DNA from 2 places in the Thermodesulfovibrio sp. 1176 genome. Region 2 is predicted to be linked to the other one. Evidence: riboswitches for the same ligand, from Rfam matches in the RefSeq annotation. Region 2 holds a riboswitch; the other holds the start of a gene.
The links. A riboswitch is a leader RNA that binds a small molecule or an ion and turns the genes downstream of it on or off. The one in region 2 is predicted to bind cobalamin.

Region 1 (7,740 bases), on a different contig from region 2:
GTTGAAGAAGGTGCAGATATAGTAATGGTTAAGCCAGCACTTGCCTATCTTGATATAATTTCAGATGTAAAGCAAAAATTCCATGTTCCTGTTGCAGCTTACAATGTAAGTGGAGAGTATTCAATGGTAAAGGCAGCAACCCAGCTTGGCTGGCTTAATGAAGAAGCTGTAATGATAGAAATACTTACAGCAATAAAAAGAGCAGGAGCAGACATAATTCTTACATACTTTGCCAAGAAAGCTGCAAAACTTCTTCAAAAATAATTAATGGATAAATTTATATTATCCACATCCTTTAAACCAAAGGGAGACCAGCCAAAGGCAATAAAAGAGCTTGCCTTAGGCATAAGAAGGGGATACAAGCATCAAGTTTTACTTGGTGTTACAGGTTCTGGAAAAACTTTTACAATTGCAAATGTAATTGCAAAAATTAACAAACCCACATTGGTTATTGCCCATAATAAAACCCTTGCAGCACAACTTTACGGTGAATTAAAGGAACTTTTCCCATATAATGCTGTTGAATACTATGTAAGCTATTACGATTATTATCAACCTGAGGCATATATACCTGAGTCAGACACTTACATTGAAAAGGATGCTTTAATAAACGATGACATTGACAGAATGAGACACTCTGCTACTTTAAGTGTTCTTACCAGAAGAGATGTTATTGTTGTAGCCTCTGTATCCTGCATCTATGGAATTGGCTCTCCTGATGACTACATGGCAATGCATATTAATCTTGAAGAAGGAATGATTACTGAAAGGGAGGCTTTACTGAGAAAACTCGTTGAAATTCTTTATACAAGAGCAGAAGATGAGTTCAGAAGAGGAACCTTTCGTGTTCGTGGAGATGTGGTGGATATTTACGCATCCCATTGTTTAGATAAAGCATACAGGGTAGAATTTTTTGATAATGAAATTGATGCAATCTATGAAATAGACCCCCTTTCAGGAACAAGGATTAGAAGAATTCATAGAATTTTTATTCCACCAGGTAGTCATTGGGTAACTCCAGAGCCGAGACTCATAGAAGCATTAAAAACAATTGAGGAAGAATTGGAGGAAAGAATAAGATATTTCAAAGAGCGAGGAGAAGATCAATTTGCAGAGCGAATCGAAAAAAGAACCCGTTTTGATATGGAACTTTTAAGCCAGTTTGGACACTGTCATGGAATAGAAAACTACTCAAGACATCTTAGTGGAAGACTTCCTGGTGAGCCTCCATTCACTTTGATTGATTACATATATGCAGGACCATCAAAGGGAGATTTTTTAACAGTTATTGATGAAAGTCATGTAACGGTGCCTCAGATTGGCGGAATGTATGAGGGTGACCGTTCAAGAAAACAAACTCTTGTTGATTATGGATTTAGACTTCCATCGGCACTTGATAACCGACCATTGAAATTTGAAGAGTTTGAACATAGAATGAATTATGTAATTTATGTTTCTGCAACGCCAGGGGATTATGAAATTGAAAAATCAAATGGAAGAATAATTGAGCAAATTATAAGGCCAACAGGTCTTGTTGACCCAAAAATGGAAGTGCATCCAGCAAAAAATCAAGTTGAAGACCTTCTTGATGAAATCCAGAAAAGAGTTGAAAAGGGAGAAAGAGTTCTTGTAACAACCCTTACAAAAAAAATGGCAGAGGATTTAACTGATTATTATACAAGCTTAGGAATTAAAGCAAAATATTTACATTCAGATATTGACACCCTTGAAAGAATTGAAATTTTAAGAGATCTCAGACTCGGAAAGTTTGATGTCTTGATAGGCGTAAATCTCTTAAGAGAAGGGCTTGACCTTCCTGAAGTCTCCCTTGTTGCAATATTTGATGCAGACAAAGAAGGATTTCTTCGCTCAGAAAGGTCTCTTATACAGACAGCAGGAAGAGCATCAAGAAATGTAAATGGCACTGTAATTCTTTATGCAGATACCGTTACAGAGTCAATGAAAAAAGCAATTGAAGAGACTGAAAGACGTAGAAAAATTCAGCTTGAATACAACAAAAAAATGGGAATTGTCCCTGAAACAGTAAAAAGTAAGATTAAAGATATACTTTCGTCAATTTATGAAAGAGATTACTTTACTGTTGATGTTGTAGAAGAAGAAGTTCAAGAATATGAGCTAAATGAAGAAACTATTAAAAAACTTGAATCTGAGATGAGACATGCAGCAGAAAATCTTGAATTTGAAAAAGCAGCTACAATAAGGGATAAAATATTTAAAATAAAAGAAAAGATGATAAAATTAGGAGCAAAGCTTACTTCTTAATTTTTATATCTACCATTTCCTTTATTCCTTCTATGATTCGAGGACTTAAACGATATACCTTATCACTAACATAAAAAATATTTCCCTTTTTTAAAGCAGTTGTATCTTTAAGTTGAAAAAGTAAATGTTTTACAGTTACTTCATGTCCTGTACCTAAAAATATTACCTCAGGATTCTTTTTAATTATTTCTTCAACATTCATCGAAGAAAATTTTGCAATATTATTTAATCCTAAAATTTTCATGATTTCATCAATATGGGATGACTCTCCCGCAACTATAATTGGTTCATGCCATATAATAAAAAGAGCTTTTTCTCCATGAAAAACCTTTTTTATTTTATTGATTTCTCTTTGAAAATTCTGAGCAACCTCTTTAGCTTTTTTTGTCCTGCCGATTATATTGCCAAGTTTGATTATTTCCTGTGGGAGTTCTTTTAGATTTTTCGGTGCAAAAACATAAACATTAAGTCCTAAATCTATAAGTCTTTTATAAACTTCTTTTGGGGTACCATCTCTTGAAATTATTACAAGGTCAGGTTTTAAAGATAAAATTTTTTCAAAGGAGGGATTTATCATCCCTCCTATTTTAGGTTTATTTTTAACTTCCTCAGGCCAGTTACAATAGTTTGTAACACCAATAAGTTTATCATTAGCTTCAAGATAATACAAAGTTTCTGTCACATTAGGCGCTAAAGAAACTATTCGCTGAGGCTCTTCAGCCAAGACAGAGTTTGTAAAAAAAATAAACAGAAAGATAAGTTGTAAAACAAACATTTTACAAATTAACCGATAATCCTATAAGAAAGTTTCTCCCTGGAGATGGATAATATGTTTTTTCAATTGGAAAGCCTCCCAAAACGCCATATTCTGAATATCTTTTATTAAATAAGTTGTTTATGTCTAAAAATGCTCTTATATTTTTATTTTTATATGTTATTTTTGTATTAAAAACTAAATAACCTTTCTGCTTATCAAAACTGTTTGAAAAATCACTGATGAAAGGACGACTGCCAATATAGATGCAATCAAGATAGAAGCTGAATTCTTTAGTAATATCAGATTTTAATCCAAAAGATGCTTTATGTTTTGGAACATTTGGGATATTTTTACCTTCATATTGTCCACCTTTTATTTTTGCATTAATATAAGAGTAGTTAGTAAATACTGTGAGCCAGCTAAAAATTTTTGCATTTAAAGAAATCTCTATACCATCTCTTTTTGTTTTTCCATCAAGATTTTCATTGTTATAAGTGACAGGATTTAAGAATATTTCATCATAGGTGTAAATTCTGAAGAAGTTAATATTAGAGTATATATTGTCATTAAAGTAATATCTCAAGCCCATTTCGTAGTCATAAGATTTTTGAGGGTTTAATTTTGTATTGACAGTATTGGTATAGAAACTGTAAAGTTCATCTAAAAGAGGATACCTAAAGCTTTTTGTAAAGCTGATATAGGCGTAAGATTCTTTATAAAATTTATAGTTTACACCTACAGTATAGATATCTTCTTGCATAGATACAGTTTCAGTATTTGAAGGATAAAAGTAAAAATCTGCTCTATCATGTCTATATCCCGCAGAAATAGATATATTATCTAAAACATTTAATTCATCATATATATAGTAACCATAATTTTTCTTTCTTAGCTTATATTCACTGGTAAATAGAAAACCAAAAAATACTCCATTATTAATGATTTTATTAGTTGTCTTTTGATAATCAAAGCCTGCTGTTAAAGAGTTTTTCCCCCAGTAAAACTTTTGTTTAAAAATAAACTGAGGAAGAATTCCAAAAGTTTTCATCTCACTATCACCTAAAAAATCTCCCCAATCACCTGAAGCAAAAGATATCCATGCTCTTTTTCTGTAAGAAAGGTCAATTTTAAATATATTGTCTCCCAGAAAATAAATCTCTGGAGTTAACTTTAAATAGTAATCTTCTGTTTCTGAAAAATCATTTGGATGAGTTGACTCTTTCCTTGAAATACCAGCAGAAATATCACTTTCCTTTAATGCACCTGGAAGACCTGTGTTATCCTTGTGATATCCACTATTAAATTTTATATTGATATTACCGTTAATAGAGTAATTTAATTTTAAGCCGAAATCTTTAGATTCTATATCGCTGTTTCTTCGGTATCCATTGGAATTTAAATAACTACCTGAAAGATAAAGAGAAAAGGCATTTAACTCCGCAGTTGCGTATGCATACTGCTTGAATGTCTCGTAACCACCAGCTGAAATTGTTATTCCTGCATTAAGTTTTTCTGTTTTTTTTGTTATAATGTTTATAACTCCACCAGTTGCATTATCTCCGTATAAAACACTTCCCGCTGAACTTCTTATTATCTCTATTTTTTCTACTCGCTCTAAAGGAATTAATAACCAGTCCGTTCCACTAAGGTCTGGTTGATTAATTTTCATTCCATCAATAAGAACGAGTAAGTTGGAAGGAGAGGTTTCTCCAAAGCCTCGAATATCTATATTGTAAGATCTTTTATTTCCTGTAATATCACTTACATGGATACCAAATTTTTTTAAGATATCAGGGATTGTTTGGGCAGTTGAATTTTTAATATCTTCTTCTGATATTACTGTGATGAATGAGGGAATTTTGGAAATTTCTTCATCATATCTCGTTGCTGTAACTATAATATCTTCGAACTGATTTTCTGATGCATAAACTGATTGAAAGGAAAATAAAAAAATTAAAGATAGTAAAACTATAAACATAAAGTTCACCCTCCCGCGAGGAAATTGGAAGCTCAAAGAGCCTCCAGCTGGACAGGTCTTCCGGCTTAGGGCTAATGCACCTACTTGCCCGCCTTCCCATCATGGTATTACCCATGACAGTGGCTTAATGGGCTTTCGTTCCCAACACGGCTGCGGGGCAGCGGAGGATTCTCACCTCACTTCCCTTGAATCCAGCCAAAAAAGTATATAAAAAATTTATATATCAAGTCAAATATTTTTGATTTTAAAGTTTAAGGATTTTCATACTAATTGAAATTACTGTTGAAAAGTCAATAAAATTTTGATAAAATTGGAAAAATTTTTAATGTCGAAGATGTTTTAAAAATTGATATATACGGAGAGTAAGGCAATGAGAACAAAATTTTTATATTTATTTCTAATGTTTATTTTAGTTTTTCCTTCTTTTTTAGATGCCCAGATGAAAACAACAACACCTCCGACAATAAAATCGGTAGATATAGGAAAAACATATTGGTGTGCTGAGATAGAAGATATTTTATTTTCTAAAGAACCTGATCAGGGACAAAAATTATCTGTTGGAGTCAGGATCAGATTTACACAGAAAAAAACAATTCCCGGAATTCAATACCAAAAAATATATGATTGTGCATTTGAAGGACCATCAGGCTTGGCTGTCAAATCATGGTCAAAAACTATGTCTTTGAGGCTTATTGGAATCAAATATTCTGAAAATGAGACTAATCTTTTAGAGTATTACGGACCAACCCCAGCTTTTCCTGTCTATCATTATAGTGGATTTCCAGTTATTGGATTTGTAGTAACTGAAAAAGATTTACAAAAAGGATATATTGATGTGTGGGGATGGGTTTCAAAAGAGCCTCTACAGTGTAGGGATTCTGCAATTTATGCATCTTTTTCTATCTACAATAATCAACACTATAAACAACAGAATGAATGTCATCCACATCCTGATTTCAAAAAGAGTTTTCATCCTAAATGCCTTGAAGTATCGAAGATTCCTGAAGGTATATTAAAAAAGGGTAGGGTTCTGCGAATACCTCAAGAAAAATTTTTAATGGAAAAACTTCCTCCGATAAAATTTATTGGTTTTCAGCCTGATGAATTCGCCAGATTTGTCACAAAAGATAAAGATGGTAAAGAAGTGATTATTTTAAAGGAAAAGACAATATGGTTTAATGACAAGCCTTTAATTACAAGAAAAACTAAAACAGTAGATTTTCAAAAATTTTTGAAGGAAGTAAATGAGATAGAAGAGGGTCTGAACAAATTAGGTTACAGTCTGAGAGATAACAAACCTATAAAAATCAAATATATATATCCAAGAGAACATTTTAAACTGCAAAAGGAAATGATATCAAAGGATTTTTTAAAGAAAGTTACAATTCCCTTACCTTCTCAGGTTACTTGTGAGGGTTATTCAGAGGGTAAATCAGAATTATCTGGTAGACCAAAGGACTCTGTACCCTTTAACTGGGAATGGAAATGTGATGAATCCTTTGGTAATGAAGACTTTGGGGTGAAACTTGTTTCATTCTTAAATATTTCGGGACAACAAAATGATTTAAATATTAATCCTTTTTTCCGTGCTAATATAATGCTTTTTGGTGAAAAAATTGAAGATATTTTAAAAATTGATAAAATAGATAGAACCAAAATTAAAGTAACCTATTTAACTTTAACACCTTTTCCAGAATGGAAAAATGTAGAATACAATTTAAATCAGTTTTATGAAAAAGAACTTTTTAAGAGAAATATTGGATGGAATACAGAGTTTGAATTTCCAGTTGGTCCCATTAACATAAAAGGAGAAATAGGTTTTAAAGGAATAGCAAAGATTGATGCTTATGGTCTTCTTAATTTGAGCCCACCAGAGACTAAAATTGGAATCACTCCATTTGTTGAACTAAAAACATACGGAGAATTGGGAGCAAGTTATGAAATAGTTTCAGCTGGTATCGGCGGAGAAATTATTCTCATTAGGGATATCTTAGATTTAAGTGCTGAATTAAAGTTTATGCAATCATCAAAAGCAGAAAACTACTCATATTTTTTGTTTTCTGTTAATGGGACAAATGATATGACACTTCTATCAGGAAATTTATATGTATGGGGAGAAATTGATTATCTAATAGGCTCAAAAAAATTTGAGATAGAGTTTTATAGTTTTGATGGATTAAGAATTCCAAGCTCTGCAATGTTCAATAAAATTATAAACAAAAAAATTTATGCAGAAAAAGACCATAGATTATGGCTAAAAATTGATAAAATTTATGGAATTACTCCATATGCTCCAAAAAATGAAAAATTATATATTGAACCTGTAGATTATTATCTTAGCGTGAATATTGACGGACAAAGCTATACAAAATTACTAAAAGATTATAATAGAGACGGAATTTGGGGTAATGCAATAGGTGAATATGAAGATCAAATTTTTGAAATTCCTCTTTTATCCTATAAGAAAATACCAATAAGTATTGAAGTATTACAAAGGTATAAGATCGGAACACTTGAATTTAAAAATACTCTTGATTTTGCAAAGGGAATATGGGAAAAGGTTGAATTATGTTATGATCCTGCAACAAGAACTTTTATTGGAACTAAATCAGGAAGTGAAGATGAAGAAATCACATCTATAGGAGATACAAGCTATTGGGGTGAGCGAAATCATGGAATTAAATTTAAACTAAATCAATCTTATTTTAAACCCGCTCCAAGT
Region 2 (7,740 bases):
AAAATTAAAAATCCTAAACTTACTCAAATTCAAAGAAAGGGTTTTACTTTAGTTGAATGGGGTGGTATAACCACTGATAAAATTCATTAAAAAGGAGTTGAATATGAAAAAGGCTATTTTATTTGTAATCATTTTTACAATTTTATTTACAGGGAATAATGCTTTTTCAGAGCAAAAAGATTCCACAAAAGTTTACATTACCCTTGAAGAAGCAAAAGATTTAATTCCTGATATTTACACACTAAGCATTGCTGTGAATGTCAACTCTATTCAAGAAGCAGAAGTAATTAAAATTCTGGGGAATGTTGACAAGTCAATAAAAAACCTCCGTTTAAATTATAAAGGTGGTAAATACAACGTCTATAGAAATTGTTGGTGGGAGAAGGGAAAGGAAAAATGTTCAGGATACAAAGGCAATGTTTATTATTACTTTGAACTTGAAAAACCAGAACAACAGAATAAAATTCTTGAGACTTTGACAGATCTTCAGGAAAAGTACCAAGATAAAGTAAGTCTTACTATTTCTAATCCAACATGGACAGTTTCAAAAAAGAATTTAAAAATCGCTGAGGAAGAATTAAAGCTTGAAATAATAGATACTGCTCAAACTTTTTCAAAGAAAATGTCTGAAAAAATAGGTAAAATTTGTCATATTACAGATATAAATTATGATGTAAAAAGACCTCCCATATGGTATCCTTTCAGAGATGAAAATATCATGTTAAAATCAGCCACTACAGAGTCTAAAATCAGCCTTGAAGCACCTACTCCTGTAAAAGAAGATCAAAGCATTTCAGTAAAAACATCGATTACTTTGATTTGTAAGTAAAGATTTATCCTATGGGGGACTCTTTACAAAGAGTCCCCCATAGGAAGAAATAATCCCATGAAAATACGCATTGATCAATTACTTTATAAAAGAGCAATAACTGAAAGCAGAGAAAAAGCCCGGGCACTTATTCTTGAAGGCAAAGTTATTGTAAACGGTCAAAAAATTGATAAACCTGGAACAATGGTTAATCAAAATGCTGAAATAACAATCTGTGGCGAGACTCTTCCCTATGTAAGCAGAGGTGGGCTTAAACTTGAAAAGGCATTAAAGGAATTTTCAATAGATGTTAAAGAAAAAGTAGCAATGGATGTTGGTGCAAGCACAGGAGGATTTACAGACTGCCTGATTCAACATGGAGCTAAAAAAGTTTATGCGATAGATGTGGGATATGGACAACTTGCCTGGAAATTAAGAACAGACCCAAGAGTTATTCCCATTGAAAAAACAAATATTAGATATATTCAAAAAGAAAAAATCCCTGAAAAAATAGATATTGTTACAGTAGATGTCTCTTTTATATCCCTTAGGCTTGTTATTCCTAAAATTCTTGAATTTCTTAAGCCCGATGGTGAAATTGTAGCATTAATTAAGCCACAGTTTGAAGCAGGGAAAGGGGAAGTTCCTCGAGGAGGGGTTATAAAAGATGCTGAAAAAAGAGAAAAAATTATAAAGGAAATGAGAGACTTTTTTGAAAGTCTCGGATTAAAAGTCATTGGTATAACCCAATCTCCTATCCCTGGACAGAAAGGAAATATTGAATATTTAATTTATTCAATCAATACTAAACAATAGCACCAAATATCATTCCAGAAATTGTTGCCATAATTATAACTAAACTTACGTAAACAGCAGTTTTTTTAAATCCTATTGTTCTCATTATGACAATCATACTCGGAAGACTAAGAGCTGGTCCTGCAAGAAGCATTGCAAGGGCTGGGCCTTTACCCATTCCAGCACCTAACAATCCCTGAATAATTGGCACTTCTGTTAATGTTGCAAAGTACATAAAAGTACCTACAATGCTTGCTATTAAATTAGCCTGTAAAGAATTATCTCCTACAGTAGAATAAACCCACTCAGAGGGTACAATACCTTCATGCCCAACTCGTCCAAATAAAAAACCTGCTACAAGGACACCTATGAAAAGTAATGGAATTATTAGATAGGCATAATACCATGTCTGATAAACCCATTGAACAAGTTCATCTTTATTAAACCACTTGAGACTCCAAATCAAGACAAGGGTAAAAAATCCTATGGCTAATATCCATTTAAGATTGTAAACAATCCACCAGAAGGCAACGGCTCCTTCCTGAGGTCTGCCCCAATTAGCAAAAATTAGAAGCCCTATCATAAAAAATAAATGCATTGCCACTTGATAAAGCGGTTTAGACTGTAGCCCTGAAACTTCAAAATTCTCATCTGACTGTCTTTTCTTTTCCTCTTTTAAAAAAATTAAATGCATGAGTAAACCTATGATAACACTGAAAAGCACCGCTCCTACTGCTCTTGCTATACCAATATCCCATCCAAGAACTCTGGCAGTCAAGATTATTGCTAAAACATTAATTGCAGGACCAGAATACAAAAAAGCAATTGCAGGACCAAGTCCCACTCCTCTTTGATAAATACTCATAAAAAGAGGAAGAATTGTACAGGAACATACTGCCAGTATCGAACCAGATATGGCAGCTACACCATAGGAGAGCACCTTATTTGCCTTTGCACCGAAATATTTCATAACAGAGGCTTTATTTACAAAGACAGCTATTGCTCCCGCAATGAAAAAGGCAGGGACCAGGCAAAGAAGAACATGTTCCTGGGCATACCATTTAGCTAAAGCAAGGGATTCAAATATTGCCTTTGTAAACCTCTGATTTTCAATGGGAAGAAAGTAAAAGACAATAAAAATAAAAAAAATCAAAGCAAGTTTGTATCTTTCCTTCAATTTAGCCTCCCTTTTAATTATGTTTTACAATAACGAGGGGATTGATTGGCTTTAAAATTTTTTAAAGCTTCAAGTTCCTTTTTAATTTGTTCATCTGAAATTTTTTCAAGAACAGAAAGAATTAAAAATCTTTTAAATATATCCACATCATCAAGGCTGTAAAGAATCCATTTTCCCTTTCTTCTTATTTTTACTAATCCTGCCTCCTTTAATATTCCTAAGTGAAATGAGACCTTCGGTTGCACCATATCTAATGCTGAAACTATCTCACATACACAAAGTTCGCCCTTTTCAAGAAGTTTGATAATTTTTAAACGCGTCTCGTCAGATAAAGCATGAAAAATTTTAACAATTTCTTTCATAAAGAAATATAAAAAAATTTTTATATATATGTCAACTGAATTTTTTTATTCTTGACATACTATTAAGAATTAATTTAATCTCAAAAATGCTGGATATAAGGGAAGAGGGGTGAGAATCCCCCGCTGCCCCGCAGCCGTGTAGGGAACGAAAGCCCATGAATGCCACTGTCTGCAAATGCAGATGGGAAGGCGGGCAAGTAGGCGCATTAGCCCTAAGCCGGAAGACCTATCCAGCCTGATAGCCTTTGGCTGTCAGAAAACCTCGAGGGAGGAAAATTTATGCCTGTTAAAACAACTGTCTTTGGTTATCCTAAAATTGGACCTCAAAGAGAACTTAAAAAGGTCCTTGAATCCTATTGGAATGGTAAAATCTCTCAAGCAGAACTTATGGAAGCATCTGAAAATTTAATCCTCAACAATGCTAAAACAATTGCAAAGCACGGAATTGACATTATTCCATCAAATGAATTTTCCTTCTACGATTTTATTCTTGATCTTTCATTAATGTTCAATGTAATTCCAGAAAGATTTAGAAAAATTGAAAATCCTCTGGAAAAGTATTTTGCAATTGCAAGAGGAACAGCAGATGCACCTGCTTCAGAGATGACAAAATGGTTTAACACAAACTATCACTACATTGTTCCTGAAATTGAAAGTAATACCGAGTTTGAAATCACAGAAAATAAGCCCTTGAAGGAGTATGAACTTTTAAAATCATCTCTTAATTTTAAAACAAAACCTGTTATAACAGGACCTTTTACCTATCTTTACTGTGCAAAAGTAGCAGACTACGCTTATTTTCTTGATAAAATAACTTCTGTTTACCGCGGTCTCCTTAAAGAACTTGAGGAATCTGGTGTAGAGGAAGTTCAATTTGATGAGCCTGCGATGGTTCTTGATTTAGATAATAAAACTATGAGAGAAGTCATTGACTGTTATAAAAAAATTACAAAGCCTTTTAACAAAATAAAAATCTATGTTCAGACTTATTACGAGGCTTTATCAGAATATGAAAGGATGGTTTATGAACTACCAGTCCATGGCATAGGATTTGATTTTGTAGATGGGAAGGAAAATCTTGAAAACATTTCAAAGTTCGGCTTTCCAAAGGATAAATTTCTAATAGCAGGTGTTGTCTCAGGAAGAGACCCCTGGAGGACAGATTTTAAAGAAATTCTAAAACTCATTGAAATACTTACAAAATTCACTGAAAAAATAATTCTTTCAAACTCCTGTCCTCTCATACATCTTCCAGTAACAATTAAAAATGAACACCTTCCTGAAGAACTCTTAAAGGTATTAAGCTTTGCTAATGAGAGACTTGAAGAACTTGCGATTCTTAAAACAGTAATAAATGAGGGGAAAGAACCACCTCTGCAGGATTTATCTATGAAATTTGTTAATCTAAATGTTTCAGAAAAAGTTTCTCAGATTAGTCAAAAGACTCTTCAGAGAAAACCTGAATTTGCAGAGCGATATAAAAAACAGATGGAAAATTTAAAACTGCCTTTATTCCCCACAACAACAATAGGAAGCTTCCCCCAAACTACTGAATTAAGAAAAGCAAGGGCAGATTACAAAGTTGGCAGAATCTCCCTTGAGGAATACGAGAACTTTATCAATAATGAGATAAAAAAAGCAATAGAGATTCAGGAAAAAATCGGACTTGATGTTCTTGTTCATGGAGAGTTTGAAAGAACTGATATGGTTGAATTTTTTGCTGAAAAGCTACAGGGATTTGCTATAACAAAAAATGGATGGGTTCAGTCCTATGGCTCAAGATGTGTAAGACCACCGATAATTTATGGTGATGTATGGAGAGACAAACCTTTAATTCTTAAAGAAACGCTTTATGCCCAGTCTCTCACAAAAAAACCAGTAAAGGGCATCTTAACAGGACCTGTTACAATTCTTCAGTGGTCCTATCCAAGAAAAGATATTCCAAAAGAGGAAATTGCTTATCAGATTGCTCTTGCACTTAACGAGGAGGTAATGGAGCTTGAAAAAGCTGGGATTAAAATCATTCAGATTGATGAACCAGCTTTCAGAGAGGGAATGCCTCTTAAAAAAGCAAAGGTTAATCAATACTTTGATTGGGCAATCAAAAGTTTCAGAATTGTTACCCATTCAGTAAAACCAGAAACACAGATTCATACTCATATGTGCTATTCAGATTTTAATGATATAATTGAAAAAATCTACGAAATGGATGCTGATGTCATATCAATTGAAGCATCAAGAAGTAGGGGAGAAATCCTAAAAGCCTTTGAAAAGTTTAAATATGACAGAGGCATTGGAATCGGAGTATATGATATTCATTCGCCAAGAGTGCCCCAATTAGAAGAAATGATTGAAATTGTTGAACGTTCAATAAAGCTTATTGATATATCCCTTTTCTGGATTAATCCTGACTGTGGACTTAAAACAAGAGGATGGCAGGAAACCATTGCATCACTTAAAAACATGGTTATGGTTGCTCTTTTATTTCGTGAATCATGTCGAGGCACTCAATGTTCCAAAGTATAGCATTGAATCATATGCTTAATGAATCCTCCTTGTCATTCAAAGGTAGTCAATGGCGCACTTTCCAAAAAGTCCATAACTTTTTGGGGCATTCTTGTCCTGAGAAATATATATTTGGAAAACAGGAGATTCTTCGCCTTCAGCTCAGAATGACATTAAAAAATCAAAATAACAAAAAAAAGCAGGATTATAAAAAAAGAGTAACTCAAATGTTCAAAATGATAAAAGGAGATGAAAAAATTTTTCGTAGGAGGAGGATAAAATGTTTAAAAATATAATAAAGCGTGATGGTAGAGTAGTCCCCTTTGATCCTGAAAAAATCACAAAAGCCATAACAAAGGCAGGGAAAGCAACAGCAGAGTTCGATTATGATACTGCCCGCAGACTTACAATAAAAGTGCTGCTTCTTGCAGAAGAACTCATTCGTGACCGTGACCCTCATGTTGAGGAAATTCAGGACATTGTTGAAGAGATTTTGCTAAGCAGTCCCTATCGAAAAACTGCGAAGGCATACATTATTTACCGTGACCAGCATGCACGTATGCGTGAAATTGCCCGTCAAGGTGGGCTTGAATTGATTGACAATTATCTTAGCAAAGTTGACTGGCGAGTAAGGGAAAACAGCAACATGAGCTTTTCTCTTCAGGGATTAAATAATTACATATCAAGCGAGATAAGTAAAAGCTACTGGTTACATAAAATCTATCCCCCTGAAGTAAGAGATGCCCACATAAATGGTGATTTACATATTCATGATTTGAATGTAATTGCTCCTTACTGTGTTGGTTGGGACTTAATGGATTTGCTTGTTCGTGGTTTTGGTGGAGTATCAGGAAAAGTAGAATCCCGTCCTGCAAAACACTTCCGTAGTGCTCTTGGACAGGTTGTAAATTTTCTTTTTACCCTTCAGGGAGAGGCTGCAGGAGCTCAGGCATTCAGCAATGTAGATACCCTTCTTGCACCATTTATTGCCTATGACGGGTTGAATTATAAACAGGTAAAACAGGCTTTACAGGAATGGGTTTTTAACCTGAATGTACCAACAAGGGTTGGTTTTCAATGTCTTTCAGAAGATACAGAAATTTTAACATTAAATGGATGGAAAAAATATAACGAAATAGAAATTGGTGATTCTATTTACACTTTTAATATAAAAACTGGAGAGATTGAATCTAAATGTGTCAGATATGTCTTTAGAGAGCACTATAAAGGAGTTATGTATTGCCTGAAAAATCGCAGTCAAAATCAGCTAATTTCTCCAAGGCACAGAATTGTAAGAAAAGTATTCAATAAAGAAGAATATCTACTTGAACCAATTGAAAAGACATTGCAATTAAAATCTCCAATAGCCATTCCTGTGGTTGGGAAAAATATAAATTCAGATTATTCAATATCGGATGATGAAATAAAATTATTAGCTTGGGTTCTTTCAGAAGGAAGCATTGAAAAAGAAGGAAGTTACCGAGTGAGTATTTATCAGTCAGCAAAAGCCCATAAAGAAAATTATGAAGAAATTGTTGCTTTACTTAATAAATTTGGTTTTGAATATGATATAAAAATACAGAAATCTCTTGGCACATGTGAGCACATAAGACTAAAACCTTCATCAAGCAAAAAGGTTCATGAAATTATAGGTTCCAGAATAAAAAAATTTCCTGAATTTTTATACAATCTCAGCCAAAGACAGGCAAGGTTATTTTTAGAAGTCTACATAAAAGGAGATGGATGGAATGAGAAACATAGAAAAAGAATAACAGTGACAGATAAAGAATTTGCTGATGGATTAACAGCCATAGCAGTTTTAGCAGGATATAATTTTAATATTAAAGAAAGAGTAGTCGGAGGCATTTCAAAAAAAACTCAGTACATAATTACACTTACGGATACTAATGATGATTACATAAACAAAATAGAAAAAGTAAATTACAGTGGAATTATATGGAGTGTTAACACCGATAATGAAACAGTCATTGCCAGAAGAAATGGGCAGGTCTTTATTACGGGCAATACTCCCTTCAGTAATATCACCTTAGACCTGAAAGTTCCAGAACATCTTAAAAAACAGGCAGTAATTA

Region 1: another riboswitch for cobalamin. It lies ahead of QI155_RS08020 (TonB-dependent receptor); the one in region 2 lies ahead of metE (5-methyltetrahydropteroyltriglutamate--homocysteine S-methyltransferase).

Annotation. Positions count from the first base shown of each region.
Region 1 is NZ_JARZRZ010000004.1:50,101-57,840, forward strand. It holds gene hemB (porphobilinogen synthase) at 1-264, shown strand, start outside; gene uvrB (excinuclease ABC subunit UvrB) at 268-2,283, shown strand; gene QI155_RS08015 (helical backbone metal receptor) at 2,273-3,058, opposite strand; gene QI155_RS08020 (TonB-dependent receptor) at 3,060-5,018, opposite strand; cobalamin riboswitch at 5,051-5,261, opposite strand; gene QI155_RS08025 (hypothetical protein) at 5,389-7,740, shown strand, end outside.
Region 2 is NZ_JARZRZ010000001.1:103,111-110,850, reverse strand. It holds gene QI155_RS00585 (hypothetical protein) at 1-90, shown strand, start outside; gene QI155_RS00580 (SIMPL domain-containing protein) at 104-829, shown strand; gene QI155_RS00575 (TlyA family RNA methyltransferase) at 887-1,624, shown strand; gene QI155_RS00570 (permease) at 1,614-2,780, opposite strand; gene QI155_RS00565 (metalloregulator ArsR/SmtB family transcription factor) at 2,798-3,142, opposite strand; cobalamin riboswitch at 3,201-3,391, shown strand; gene metE (5-methyltetrahydropteroyltriglutamate--homocysteine S-methyltransferase) at 3,422-5,668, shown strand; gene QI155_RS00555 (ribonucleoside triphosphate reductase) at 5,928-7,740, shown strand, end outside.